DNA from 3 places in the Burkholderia sp. GW821-FHT14F03 genome. Region 2 is predicted to be linked to each of the others. Evidence: predicted binding sites of a transcription regulator. Region 2 holds the regulator's gene; each other region holds the start of a gene.

Region 1 (3,266 bases), on a different contig from region 2:
GGTTCGACGGCACGAGGATCGCGCCGCCGGCATCGGCGAACTTGTACGGCACGTTGGCCTGTTGCAGCGCGGCGATGATCGCGCCGCCGTCGCGGTCGGACAGGTTGCTGTACAGCACGCGGTAATCGGGCGCGCGGCTCCACAGTACGAGGCCGACGATCGCGGCGATCGCGAGCGCGGTGATGATGATGAACGGCAGGCGCGGGTTGGTGCGCATCCGCGACAGGCCGGAGAAGCGCTCGGCGAAGCCGCCCAGGCCGAAGTCCGCGCCTGCCCCTGCGCCGCCCGGCAGCGCGCCGGCCGCGGCCGCGGCATTGGGCGGCGTGGCGGCGAGGCTCGCGCGGGCATCGGGGTTGATCAGCGAGTTGGCCTGCGAATCCATGCTTCGGTGTTCTCCAAGCGGGCTTAGGGCCCGTTCGGACGAGCGGGCGCACATTGACACGATGCGATTATCCGTACGCGCGTGCGGGCTGATCGGAGGAATAGAGCGGGGTTTCACCCGTACTTTCGCGGCTTTGATGCGAGCCCGGCTGCTATGCTTTTTCGCAATCCGGCATGGCCCCCGCGACGGGCGCGCCACCGGACGACGGCCGGCCCTCGACCCGGCCGGCTTTTTCGCGGAGAACCACATGACTGCCCCCGTCAACGGAATCGCTTCGGCTTTGCAACAGATGCAGGCGATGGCCGCGCAGGCGTCGGGCGGAACCGCCAGCCCCAGCGCCGCCCTGGCGGGATCGGGCGCGGCCACGGCGGGCACTTTCGCGAGCGCGATGAAGGCCTCGCTCGACAAGATCAGCGGTGACCAGCAGCGCTCGCTCGAACAGGCCAAGGCATTCGAGATCGGCGCCTCGAACGTGTCGCTCAACGACGTGATGGTCGACATGCAGAAGGCCGGCATCGGCTTCCAGTTCGGCCTGCAGGTGCGCAATAAGTTGGTGAGCGCCTACAACGACATCATGCAAATGTCGGTTTGAGTCGGTTTCGGGGTGTTTTCCGGGCGTTTTCCCTAAAGCTTTTACATTCCTTTCCGATAACTCCGGTAGACCTTCTCGCACCGTGCGCTGCGCGGCGGCGGGCCTGACCTACGCCACTTATCTCAAAATTAGGAGGCCGCCATGTTTTCCCCAGGACACGCTGGAGCCAGCGCCTATGCTCGGGTCGGCGTCGAAACAGGGGTGATGGGCGCGAACCCTCATCGTCTGATCGCCATGCTGTACCAGGGGGCGCGGCAAGCCATCGCGCTGGCGCGGATGCATCTGCAACAGGGCAATGTCGCGGCGCGCGGCGATGCGATCGGCAAGGCGATCCGGATCGTCGAGAACGGTTTGCAGCAATCGCTGAACCTCGACGTCGGCGGCGAGATCGCGGGCCGGCTCGACGCGCTTTACACCTATATCAGCCGCCGGCTGCTCGAAGCCAACGTGCAATCGAGCGAACCGATGCTGGTCGAGGTCGACGGGCTGCTCGCCACGCTCGAGGAAGCCTGGACGGGGATCGCGCCCGAATTCGCGAAGATGAGCGCACAAGCCGGGACGGAATTGCCGAGATGAGCCCGAAAGCCGAATACATCGCACGCTACGAAGCGATCGCGGCCGTGTCCGGCCGCATGCTGATCGCCGCCCGCGGCGAGGAGTGGCAGGCGCTGGGCGGGTTGCAGGAGGAATATCTGCGGCTCGTCGACAGCCTGAAGGAGGCCGCCGGGCCGGGGATTGCGCTCGACGAGTCCGAGCGCGGCCGCAAGTACGAACTGATTCGCCAGATTCTCGCCGACGACGCGGCGATCCGCGATCTCGCGAGCCCCGACGTCGCGCGCCTGTCGGCGCTGTTCGAAACCGGGCGTTCGACCAAGGTGTTGAAGGACCTGTACCAGGCGCGTCGCTGACCGTCCGATGCACACGCGCCGGCGCCGCGCGGCGCCCGTCGCGCCGGACGGCCGCTGCGCGGAATCGTCCCGCTTTCTCTCCGGCCCGCGCCAGGATTCACGATGACCGGTATCGACACAGTTGCCGCCGCCATCCTGGCGAGCCGCATCGACAGCCTGCTGAATACCCCCGTGACGGCCCCGTCGGCCGGCGCCGCGACGCCGCAGGTCGGCACCTCGGCGACCGCGTCGGGCACGGCCGCGCCCGCGCCGCTGCCGGCCGGCGCGGCCGGGCCGCCGCTCGCGTCGGCGCAGGCGGTGCTGTCCGAGGTGGCGCTGACGCTCGATGCGATTTCCCGTTTCGGCGGCGAAGCGAGCGCGCCGGTGCTGGGCAACGCGCCCCTGTTGCCGAGCGGGCCGAGTCCGCAGGCCGCGACCGCGCAGCAGCCGGCGGCAGCCGGCGGCGCGCCGGCCGACGCCGCGGCGCGCGCGCAGGCCTCGGGCGGCGCGCCGGCTTCGCCCGCGGCGGCGCTGAGCAGCGCGCTCGTGCAGGCGGTGGCCGACAGCGGCCTGTTCTACGAATCCCATCTTGCCCAATGGCTGGCCGGCCAGCGCAGCTTCGCGATGCTCGCGCGCGAGCCGCAGGCGCAATTCGCGGATGACGGCGTGTTTGCGTCGGCGCGGCCGGGCGGGGCGCAGCCCGCGCCCGACGATCCGCTCGCCGAGGCGCTCGCCGCGCGCCTGCCCTTGCCGCAGGCGGGCCGGCCGGCGGGCGACGCCGGCGCGCAGACGCAGGGCGCCTCCGCCGCGCCGCAGAACCCGGCCCAATCCGGCGCGGGCGCGCCGCCCGCCCGCGCGGCCGGCGCCTATGGAACGCCGGAGCCGGACGCCAAGACCTTGAGCAGCAGCGCGACCCAGGGCGCGACGCGCGGCGAGGCGAGTGCCGATCCGCCCGCCTCGCTCGCGTCGTCGCTGCATCCGGCGACGCTGCCGATCGTGCGCCAACAGCTCGACTTGCTGGCGACCGACCAGTTTCGCTGGATCGGCGAGGTGTGGCCGGGCGCGCGGCTCGACTGGCTGATCGAGCCGGACGACACGCGCGGGCGCGACCCGGGGGCGGCCGATCCCGGCGACGGGATCGCCTGGCGCACCCGGCTCACGCTGGCCTTGCCGTCGCTCGGCATGGTCGACGCGGACCTCACGCTGAATGGCGAGCAGATCACCGCGCGCCTGCGCGCGAACGAGACCGGCGCGGCGCGGCTTTCATCGCATGGGGAACAGCTGCGCCAGCGGCTCGCGGCGGCGGGTCTGCAACTGAGCGGGCTGTCGATCCGCGCGATCGAGGATGCCCCGGAGAGCTTCGACACCGCCGCCGCGCACGCCGCCGCGTCGGCCTATGCGCGCA
Region 2 (3,266 bases):
GACACCGTGATGCACGAGCTGAGCTCGCTGCGCGGCATGATGGAAGAGCAGTTCGCGGGCCTGATGTGGAACGATCGCCAGCGCCGCAACCCGGTGCACGGCGCGCTGACCAAGCATCTGTTCGCGGCGGGTTTTTCCGCGCAGCTGGTGCGCATGATCGTCGACAACCTGCCGGACGGCGACGAGTCGGACAGCTTCGACGCGGCGTCCGAATGGGCGCGCTCGGTGCTGGCCGCGAACCTGCCGGTGCTGGAAAGCGAGGATGCGCTGATGGAGCGCGGCGGCGTGTTCGCGCTGATGGGACCGACGGGCGTCGGCAAGACCACCACCACCGCGAAGCTGGCGGCGCGCTGCGTGATGCGCTTCGGCGCGAGCAAGGTCGCGCTGCTGACGACCGACAGCTACCGGATCGGCGGCCACGAGCAACTGCGCATCTTCGGCAAGATCCTCGGCGTGCCGGTGCATGCGGTGAAGGACGGCGGCGACCTGCAGCTCGCGCTGACCGAACTGCGCAACAAGCACATCGTGCTGATCGACACGATCGGCATGAGCCAGCGCGATCGCACGGTATCCGACCAGATCGCGATGCTGCACGGCGCGGACACGCCGGTGCAGCGCCTGCTGCTGCTGAACGCGACGAGCCACGGCGACACCCTCAACGAAGTCGTGCAGGCCTACCGCAGCGCGGCGGGCCAGCCCGACCTCGCGGGCTGCATCCTGACCAAGCTGGACGAAGCCACCCATCTCGGCGGCGTGCTGGACACGGTGATCCGCTACAAGCTGCCGGTCCACTACGCATCGACCGGCCAGAAGGTGCCGGAGAACCTGTACGTCGCCACCCGTAAATTCCTGCTGAAGAGCGCGTTCTGCGTACCGCGCGACGGCTCGCCCTTCGTGCCGCAAGACGAAGACATGCCGTCGCTGCTGGCCGCGCTGACCGCCCGCTCGAGCGCCGAGCTCCATGAGGTGCGATTTGGATAAACGCATGACCGATCAGGCTGAAGGCTTGCGGCGTCTGCTCGCCGGCCGCTCGTCGCGCGTCGTCGCGGTGACGGGCGGCCCGGCGGGGGTCGGCTGCACCTCGACGGTGGTGAATCTGGCGGCCGCGCTCGCGGCGCTCGGCAAGGACGTGCTCGTGGTCGACGAGCGCGCCGACGTTCATTCGGTGGCGGCGACGCTGTGCGGCGCGTGGCTGCGCGAAGGCGAGCCGGTGCGCCACGAGCTGGGCTTCTCGGTGCTCGGCGCCGCGCGGCTCGCCCGCGCCGGCTACGCCGAGCACGATCCCGCGGAGTGGCTCGACAACGCGGCGGACATCGTGCTGGTCGATGCGCAGCTCGACGCGCACGGCGCGTTCTCGCCGCTCGCGCGCGACGCGCACGACGTGCTGGTGGTGATGCGGGTGGCCGCGCAGTCGATCACCGAGGCGTACGCGTGCATGAAGCGGCTTCATTACGCGCACGCGGTCGCGCAGTTCCGCGTGCTGATGAATCACGTGCAAAGCCGCGCGGACGCGAAGGCCGCGTACGACAACCTCGCGGGCGTCGCCGGGCGTTATCTGGCGGTGTCGCTGTCGGAGGCGGGCTGCGTGGGGGTCGATCCGCTCGTCGAGCATGCGCGCGAGCTGGAGCGCACGGTGGTGGACGCGTTCCCGACCGCGGCGGCCGCGCGCGATTACCGGCAGATCGCGTCCGATCTGCTGTATTGGCCATTGCGTCCGGGGCCGGGCGCGGGTCGGGTCCGGGCGGGCAATCCGGCGTTTGAGCGGGGTGCGGCGCAGGCCGCATGAATGTCACAGGCAAGAGAGGGCATGATGTACAACGCTCAAGGAAAGATATCCCAGGACGAAGTGTTGACGCAGTACGCGCCGCTCGTGCGGCGGCTGGGTCTGCAACTGGTCGCGAAGATGCCGGCGAGCGTGGATCTCGATGATCTGATCCAGGCCGGCATGATCGGCCTGCTCGATGCGGCGGGCCGCTACAAGGAAGACCAGGGGGCGCAGTTCGAGACCTACGCGACGCAGCGGATCCGCGGCGCGATGCTCGACGAGCTGCGCAGCAACGACTGGCTGCCGCGCAGCCTGCGCAAGACCTCGCGCGAAGTCGAGCATGCGGTGCACCAGGTCGAGCAGCAGCTCGGCCGGCCGGCGAGCGAGACCGAGATCGCGGAGCACATGCAGATGCCGCTCGACGAATTCCAGTCGATGCTGCAGGACCTGCATGGCAGCCAGCTGATTTACTACGAGGATTTCGACCGTTCGGCCGACGACGAGCCGTTCCTCGACCGCTACCGGGTCGACCATGCCGACCCGCTGTCGGCGCTGCTCGACGACCACCTGCGCAACGCGCTCGTGGAGGCGATCGAGCGCCTGCCGGAGCGCGAGAAGCTGCTGATGTCGCTGTACTACGAACGGGGCCTGAACCTGCGCGAGATCGGCGCGGTGCTCGAGGTCAGCGAGTCGCGCGTGTGCCAGTTGCACAGCCAGGCGGTTGCCCGGCTGCGCGCGCGGCTGCGCGAACAGGCCTGGGTCGGCGCCGAGCACTGAGCGGTCGGACCGCGATCGGTCGGGCCGCGCATGGTCGGGCCGCGTATGGTCGGCGTGCGATCGGGCGGAAAACTTCATTCCGATTTGCTACAATCCTCCCTCGTTTCCGAGGAGCGTTGCGACGGGCTCGGTCCCGCCAGGCTCGGAAACCTTCAATGAGCGGCCGCGCGATGCGCACGGCCGCGACCTGAACGGCGCTCACGTCACAATTTTCTAGAACTTACTTAGAAAGGAGGGCGTGATGAACGCCGCTGTCATCGATTCCAATTCCTCGAAAGACTACCTCGTCGCCGACATGAGCCTTGCCGCCTGGGGCCGCAAGGAGCTGAACATCGCCGAGACGGAAATGCCCGGCCTCGTGCAGATCCGCGACGAATACAAGGCGCAGCAGCCGCTCAAGGGCGCGCGCATCGCCGGTTCGCTCCACATGACGATCCAGACGGGCGTGCTGATCGAGACGCTGAAGGCGCTCGGCGCCGACGTGCGCTGGGCCTCGTGCAACATCTTCTCGACCCAGGATCACGCGGCCGCCGCGATCGTCGAAGCCGGCACGCCGGTGTTCGCGTTCAAGGGCGAGTCGCTCGACGAGTACTGGGAATACGCGCACCGCATCTTCGAATGGCCGAACGGCGAATTCGCCAACATGATCCTCGACGACGGCGGCGACGCCACGCTGCTGCTGATCCTGGGCGCGAAGGCCGAGAAGGACCGCTCGGTGATCGCC
Region 3 (3,266 bases), on a different contig from region 2:
GTCCCTTTCCGTTTCCCCGCCGCGCCGCCCGCGCGCCGAATTCGCCGCCGGCGTGCGCGCCACCGTGCCGATGCTCGTCGGCGCCGCTCCGTTCGGGGTGATCTTCGGCACGCTCGTGTCGACCGGGCCGCTCACGTGGTGGCACGGCGAACTGATGTCGCTCGTCGTGTACGCCGGCTCCGCGCAGTTCATCGCGCTCGGCCTCGTCGCCGGCGGCGCGGGCTTCGCGGTGGTGCTCGCAACCACCTTCATCGTCAACCTGCGCCACCTGCTCTACAGCGCGACGCTCGCGCCCCATGTCGCCCACCTGCCGCTGCGCTGGCGCGCGACGCTCGGCGCGCTCCTGACCGACGAGGCGTTCGCGGTCGCCCAGGCGCACTACCGCCAGGCCGCCCCCGGCACGCTCGGTCCGCATTACTTCTTCGGCTCCAGCCTCGCGATGTATCTGAACTGGCAGGTCTGGACCGCCGCCGGCCTGCTGTTCGGCGCGACCTTTCCCGGCCTGCGCACGCTCGGACTCGATTTCGCGATGGCGGCAACCTTCATCGCGATCGTCGTGCCGCAGCTCGCCGCCCCGCGCCAGCTCGCCGCCGCGCTCACGGCGGGCGTCCTCGCCTGCTGCTGGCTGGGCTGGCCGTACAAGCTCGGCCTGCTCGCCGCCGTGGCGGCCGGCGTCGCGGTCGGCGTCGCGCTGTCGCGCCGGGGCTCGGGCGCGCCCGAGCCGACCGAGGCCGCGTCATGAGCCTGCTGCTGCTGATCGTCGGCATGGCGCTCGTCACTTATGCGATCCGCGCGACGCTGTTCCTGTGCGGTGAGCGGCTGCGCTTTCCGCCGCCCCTGCGCACCGCGCTTGGCTTCGTGCCGGTCACCGTGCTCACCGCGATCGTCGCGCCGATGATGATCGCGCCGCACGGCGGCGCGCCCGAATTCACCTGGCGCAACCCGCAGCTCGTCGGCGGGCTCGTCGCCATCGCCGTGTCGGCCGCGACCCGCCGCCCGCTGCTGACGATCACGGTCAGCCTCGCGGCGTTCTTCCTCTGGCAAGGCATCGTGCTGCCGAACGCCTGGCCGCCGGCCTGATTCCGGTGCTCGGACCTCAAGGGCCCGGCCGGGGCCTCAAGTTTCCGGCTGCGCCGCCGTTAAGCGGGTGAGGCCCCGCCATCGGTCGCGCGGGGTCGACCTGTCGACGTCGGCGGGCGGGCGGCGAGACCTTCCGGCAAGCGCCGGCTGTCCGGCCCGAACAGCCAGCGCGGCTTCGCCCCACTGACGTCAGCGCGCCACCCAGCCGGCCGGCATCGAGCATCGAGAACCATGGGCCAGATCACCCTATCCATCAAGGACGACACCGTCGACTCCCTGCGCAAGGACTTCGAAGCGTTCCTGCGCGTGTCGCTCAAGCTCGACCCGCAATTCGCCACCCCGTCGTTCGAGGACTTCCTGCGCGCGAAGCTGCTCGACAACATGGTGCCGCTGACCGAGCACGCGGTGCAGCGCATGCTGCAAGGCGGCCAGTACGCGTGGGCGAAACGCACGCTCGACAAGGAATTCCCCGATGTCGTCGCGATCCTGATGCGGCAGGCCGGCGAATTCGGCTTCGGGTTCGCGTCGCGCTCCGAGTGGACCCCCGACGAGCTGGCGAAGGCGTGCCGCGACTGGGCCGCCGCGATCGTCTCCGAGGCGCAGGGCGAAGACACGCTCGTCGATCCGCTCGCCGCGCAGATCAAGGCGGCCGCGATCGACATCCAGACCCTCGAGGAGCGCATGCAGACGCCCGCGTGGCGGCTGGCGGAATCGCTGCGGCAGCGCGTCTACGAGGCGAAGCTCGCCTGCGAGATGAACGTCGGCAGCGCCGCGCGCGAAAAGCTCGGCGAACTGCGCGGCCTGCTGCGGCTCGGGCTCGCGCACGGCTCGTTCCAGAAGCAGGAAGCGCAGCAGATCATGGAATACCTGCGGCTCCTGAAACCCGAGATCTTCATCGACGAGCCTTACGACATCTTCTCGCGCGCCGCCGCATGGCTGCGCAGCGTCTTCATGGTCGCGACCCCGGTGCGGCCGAACGCGGGCCAGGCGCAGCAACAACAGCAGCAACAGCGGCGCCCGTAAACGCGCGGCCCCGGGATCCGGCCCTCCGCCGCGCGCGCGCTTTATCCCCGGCGCGGCGCGCGCTGGCTTATCATGCGGAGCCATTCTCCCGGCGCGCCGCGCCCGTTCCGCCATGCCCAACCTGGATTTCACCCTGACCGGCGACTTCGTCGAACTGCACAACCTGCTCAAGATCACCGGGCTCGCCGACAGCGGCGGCTCGGCGAAAGTGCTCGTCGCGTCGGGCGCGGTGAAGGTCGACGGCGCGGTCGAGCTGCGCAAGACCTGCAAGATCCGCGACGGCCAGGTGGTGCTGCTCGGCGACACGCGGATCGCGGTGCACGCGGGCTAGCGAGCCCCTGTCGGCGACATGGCCTTCGGCGCACCTGATCGACAGCGTCGGGCGAAACCCGTAAGCTGACTGTCTCTCAAAAATAAACAAGCGTGCGGGCAAGTATCCGCGCGCGCGCTCATTCCATGTCGCCTCCTGCTTTCTCGCGGACGGCCGCCGCGCCGCCGTCGCTCACTCGTCACGCCTCCGACACCGCGCGCCTCGCCGCGCCGCTCGCCATCGCCCAACTGTCGCAGATGGCGATGAGCGTCACCGACACCGTGCTGCTCGGCTCGCTCGGCCCCGATTCGCTTGCCGCGGGCGGCCTCGGCGCCAATCTGTTCTTCGTGGTGGTCACGCTGATGCAGGGCGTGCTGACCTCGATCAGCGTGAGCGTCGCGCACGCGCGCGGCGCGAAGGCCGACCACGAGGTGCCGCACATCTACTGGACCGGCTTCGCGCTCGCCATGCTGCTCACGGTGCCGGCCTTCCTGCTGCTGTCGTTCGCGGAACCGATCCTGCTGATGTTCCACGAGCCGCCGCTGCTCGCGCGCAACGTCGGCGAATACGCGGGCGTGCTGCGCTTCGCCGCGCCCGGCAGCCTGATCGGCGTCGGGCTGATGCGCTCGTTCCTGCCCGCGATCGGTGCCGCGCGGCGCCTGCTGTGGGTGTCCGTCGTGTGCGTCGGCATCAATGCAGTGCTCAACTACGGGCTGATCCACGGCGCGTTCGGCCTGCCCCGTCTCGGCTTCCTCGGCTCCGCGACCGCCACCGCGATCACCATCTGGATCAGCGCCACCACGCTGCTCGTGCTGCTGCACGGCCGCCCCGCATTCCGCCACTTCGTCGCCCG

Evidence for each region. Region 2 encodes FliA, which starts transcription of late flagellar genes. Its sites were predicted from a motif close to CTAAAGTTTNNNNNNNNNNNGCCGNTA; they were not measured.
Region 1: a site for FliA is predicted at 1,007-1,033, ahead of fliS (flagellar export chaperone FliS). Genes of this name have one in related genera too.
Region 3: a site for FliA is predicted at 1,116-1,142, ahead of AC1RQF_RS21260 (DUF4088 family protein). Genes of this name have one in related genera too.

Annotation. Positions count from the first base shown of each region.
Region 1 covers NZ_JBXAPG010000013.1:53,453-56,718, forward strand. Annotated here, with positions in the region: gene fliF (flagellar basal-body MS-ring/collar protein FliF) at 1-382, opposite strand, end outside; gene fliE (flagellar hook-basal body complex protein FliE) at 630-974, shown strand; gene fliS (flagellar export chaperone FliS) at 1,116-1,550, shown strand; gene AC1RQF_RS10960 (flagellar protein FliT) at 1,547-1,882, shown strand; gene fliK (flagellar hook-length control protein FliK) at 1,985-3,266, shown strand, end outside.
Region 2 covers NZ_JBXAPG010000082.1:3,889-7,154, reverse strand. Annotated here, with positions in the region: gene flhF (flagellar biosynthesis GTPase FlhF) at 1-981, shown strand, start outside; gene AC1RQF_RS32090 (MinD/ParA family ATP-binding protein) at 974-1,786, shown strand; gene AC1RQF_RS32085 (RNA polymerase sigma factor FliA) at 1,808-2,542, shown strand; S-adenosyl-L-homocysteine riboswitch at 2,645-2,749, shown strand; gene ahcY (adenosylhomocysteinase) at 2,784-3,266, shown strand, end outside.
Region 3 covers NZ_JBXAPG010000031.1:54,867-58,132, forward strand. Annotated here, with positions in the region: gene AC1RQF_RS21250 (AzlC family ABC transporter permease) at 1-742, shown strand, start outside; gene AC1RQF_RS21255 (AzlD domain-containing protein) at 739-1,080, shown strand; gene AC1RQF_RS21260 (DUF4088 family protein) at 1,312-2,103, shown strand; gene AC1RQF_RS21265 (RNA-binding S4 domain-containing protein) at 2,216-2,434, shown strand; gene AC1RQF_RS21270 (MATE family efflux transporter) at 2,560-3,266, shown strand, end outside.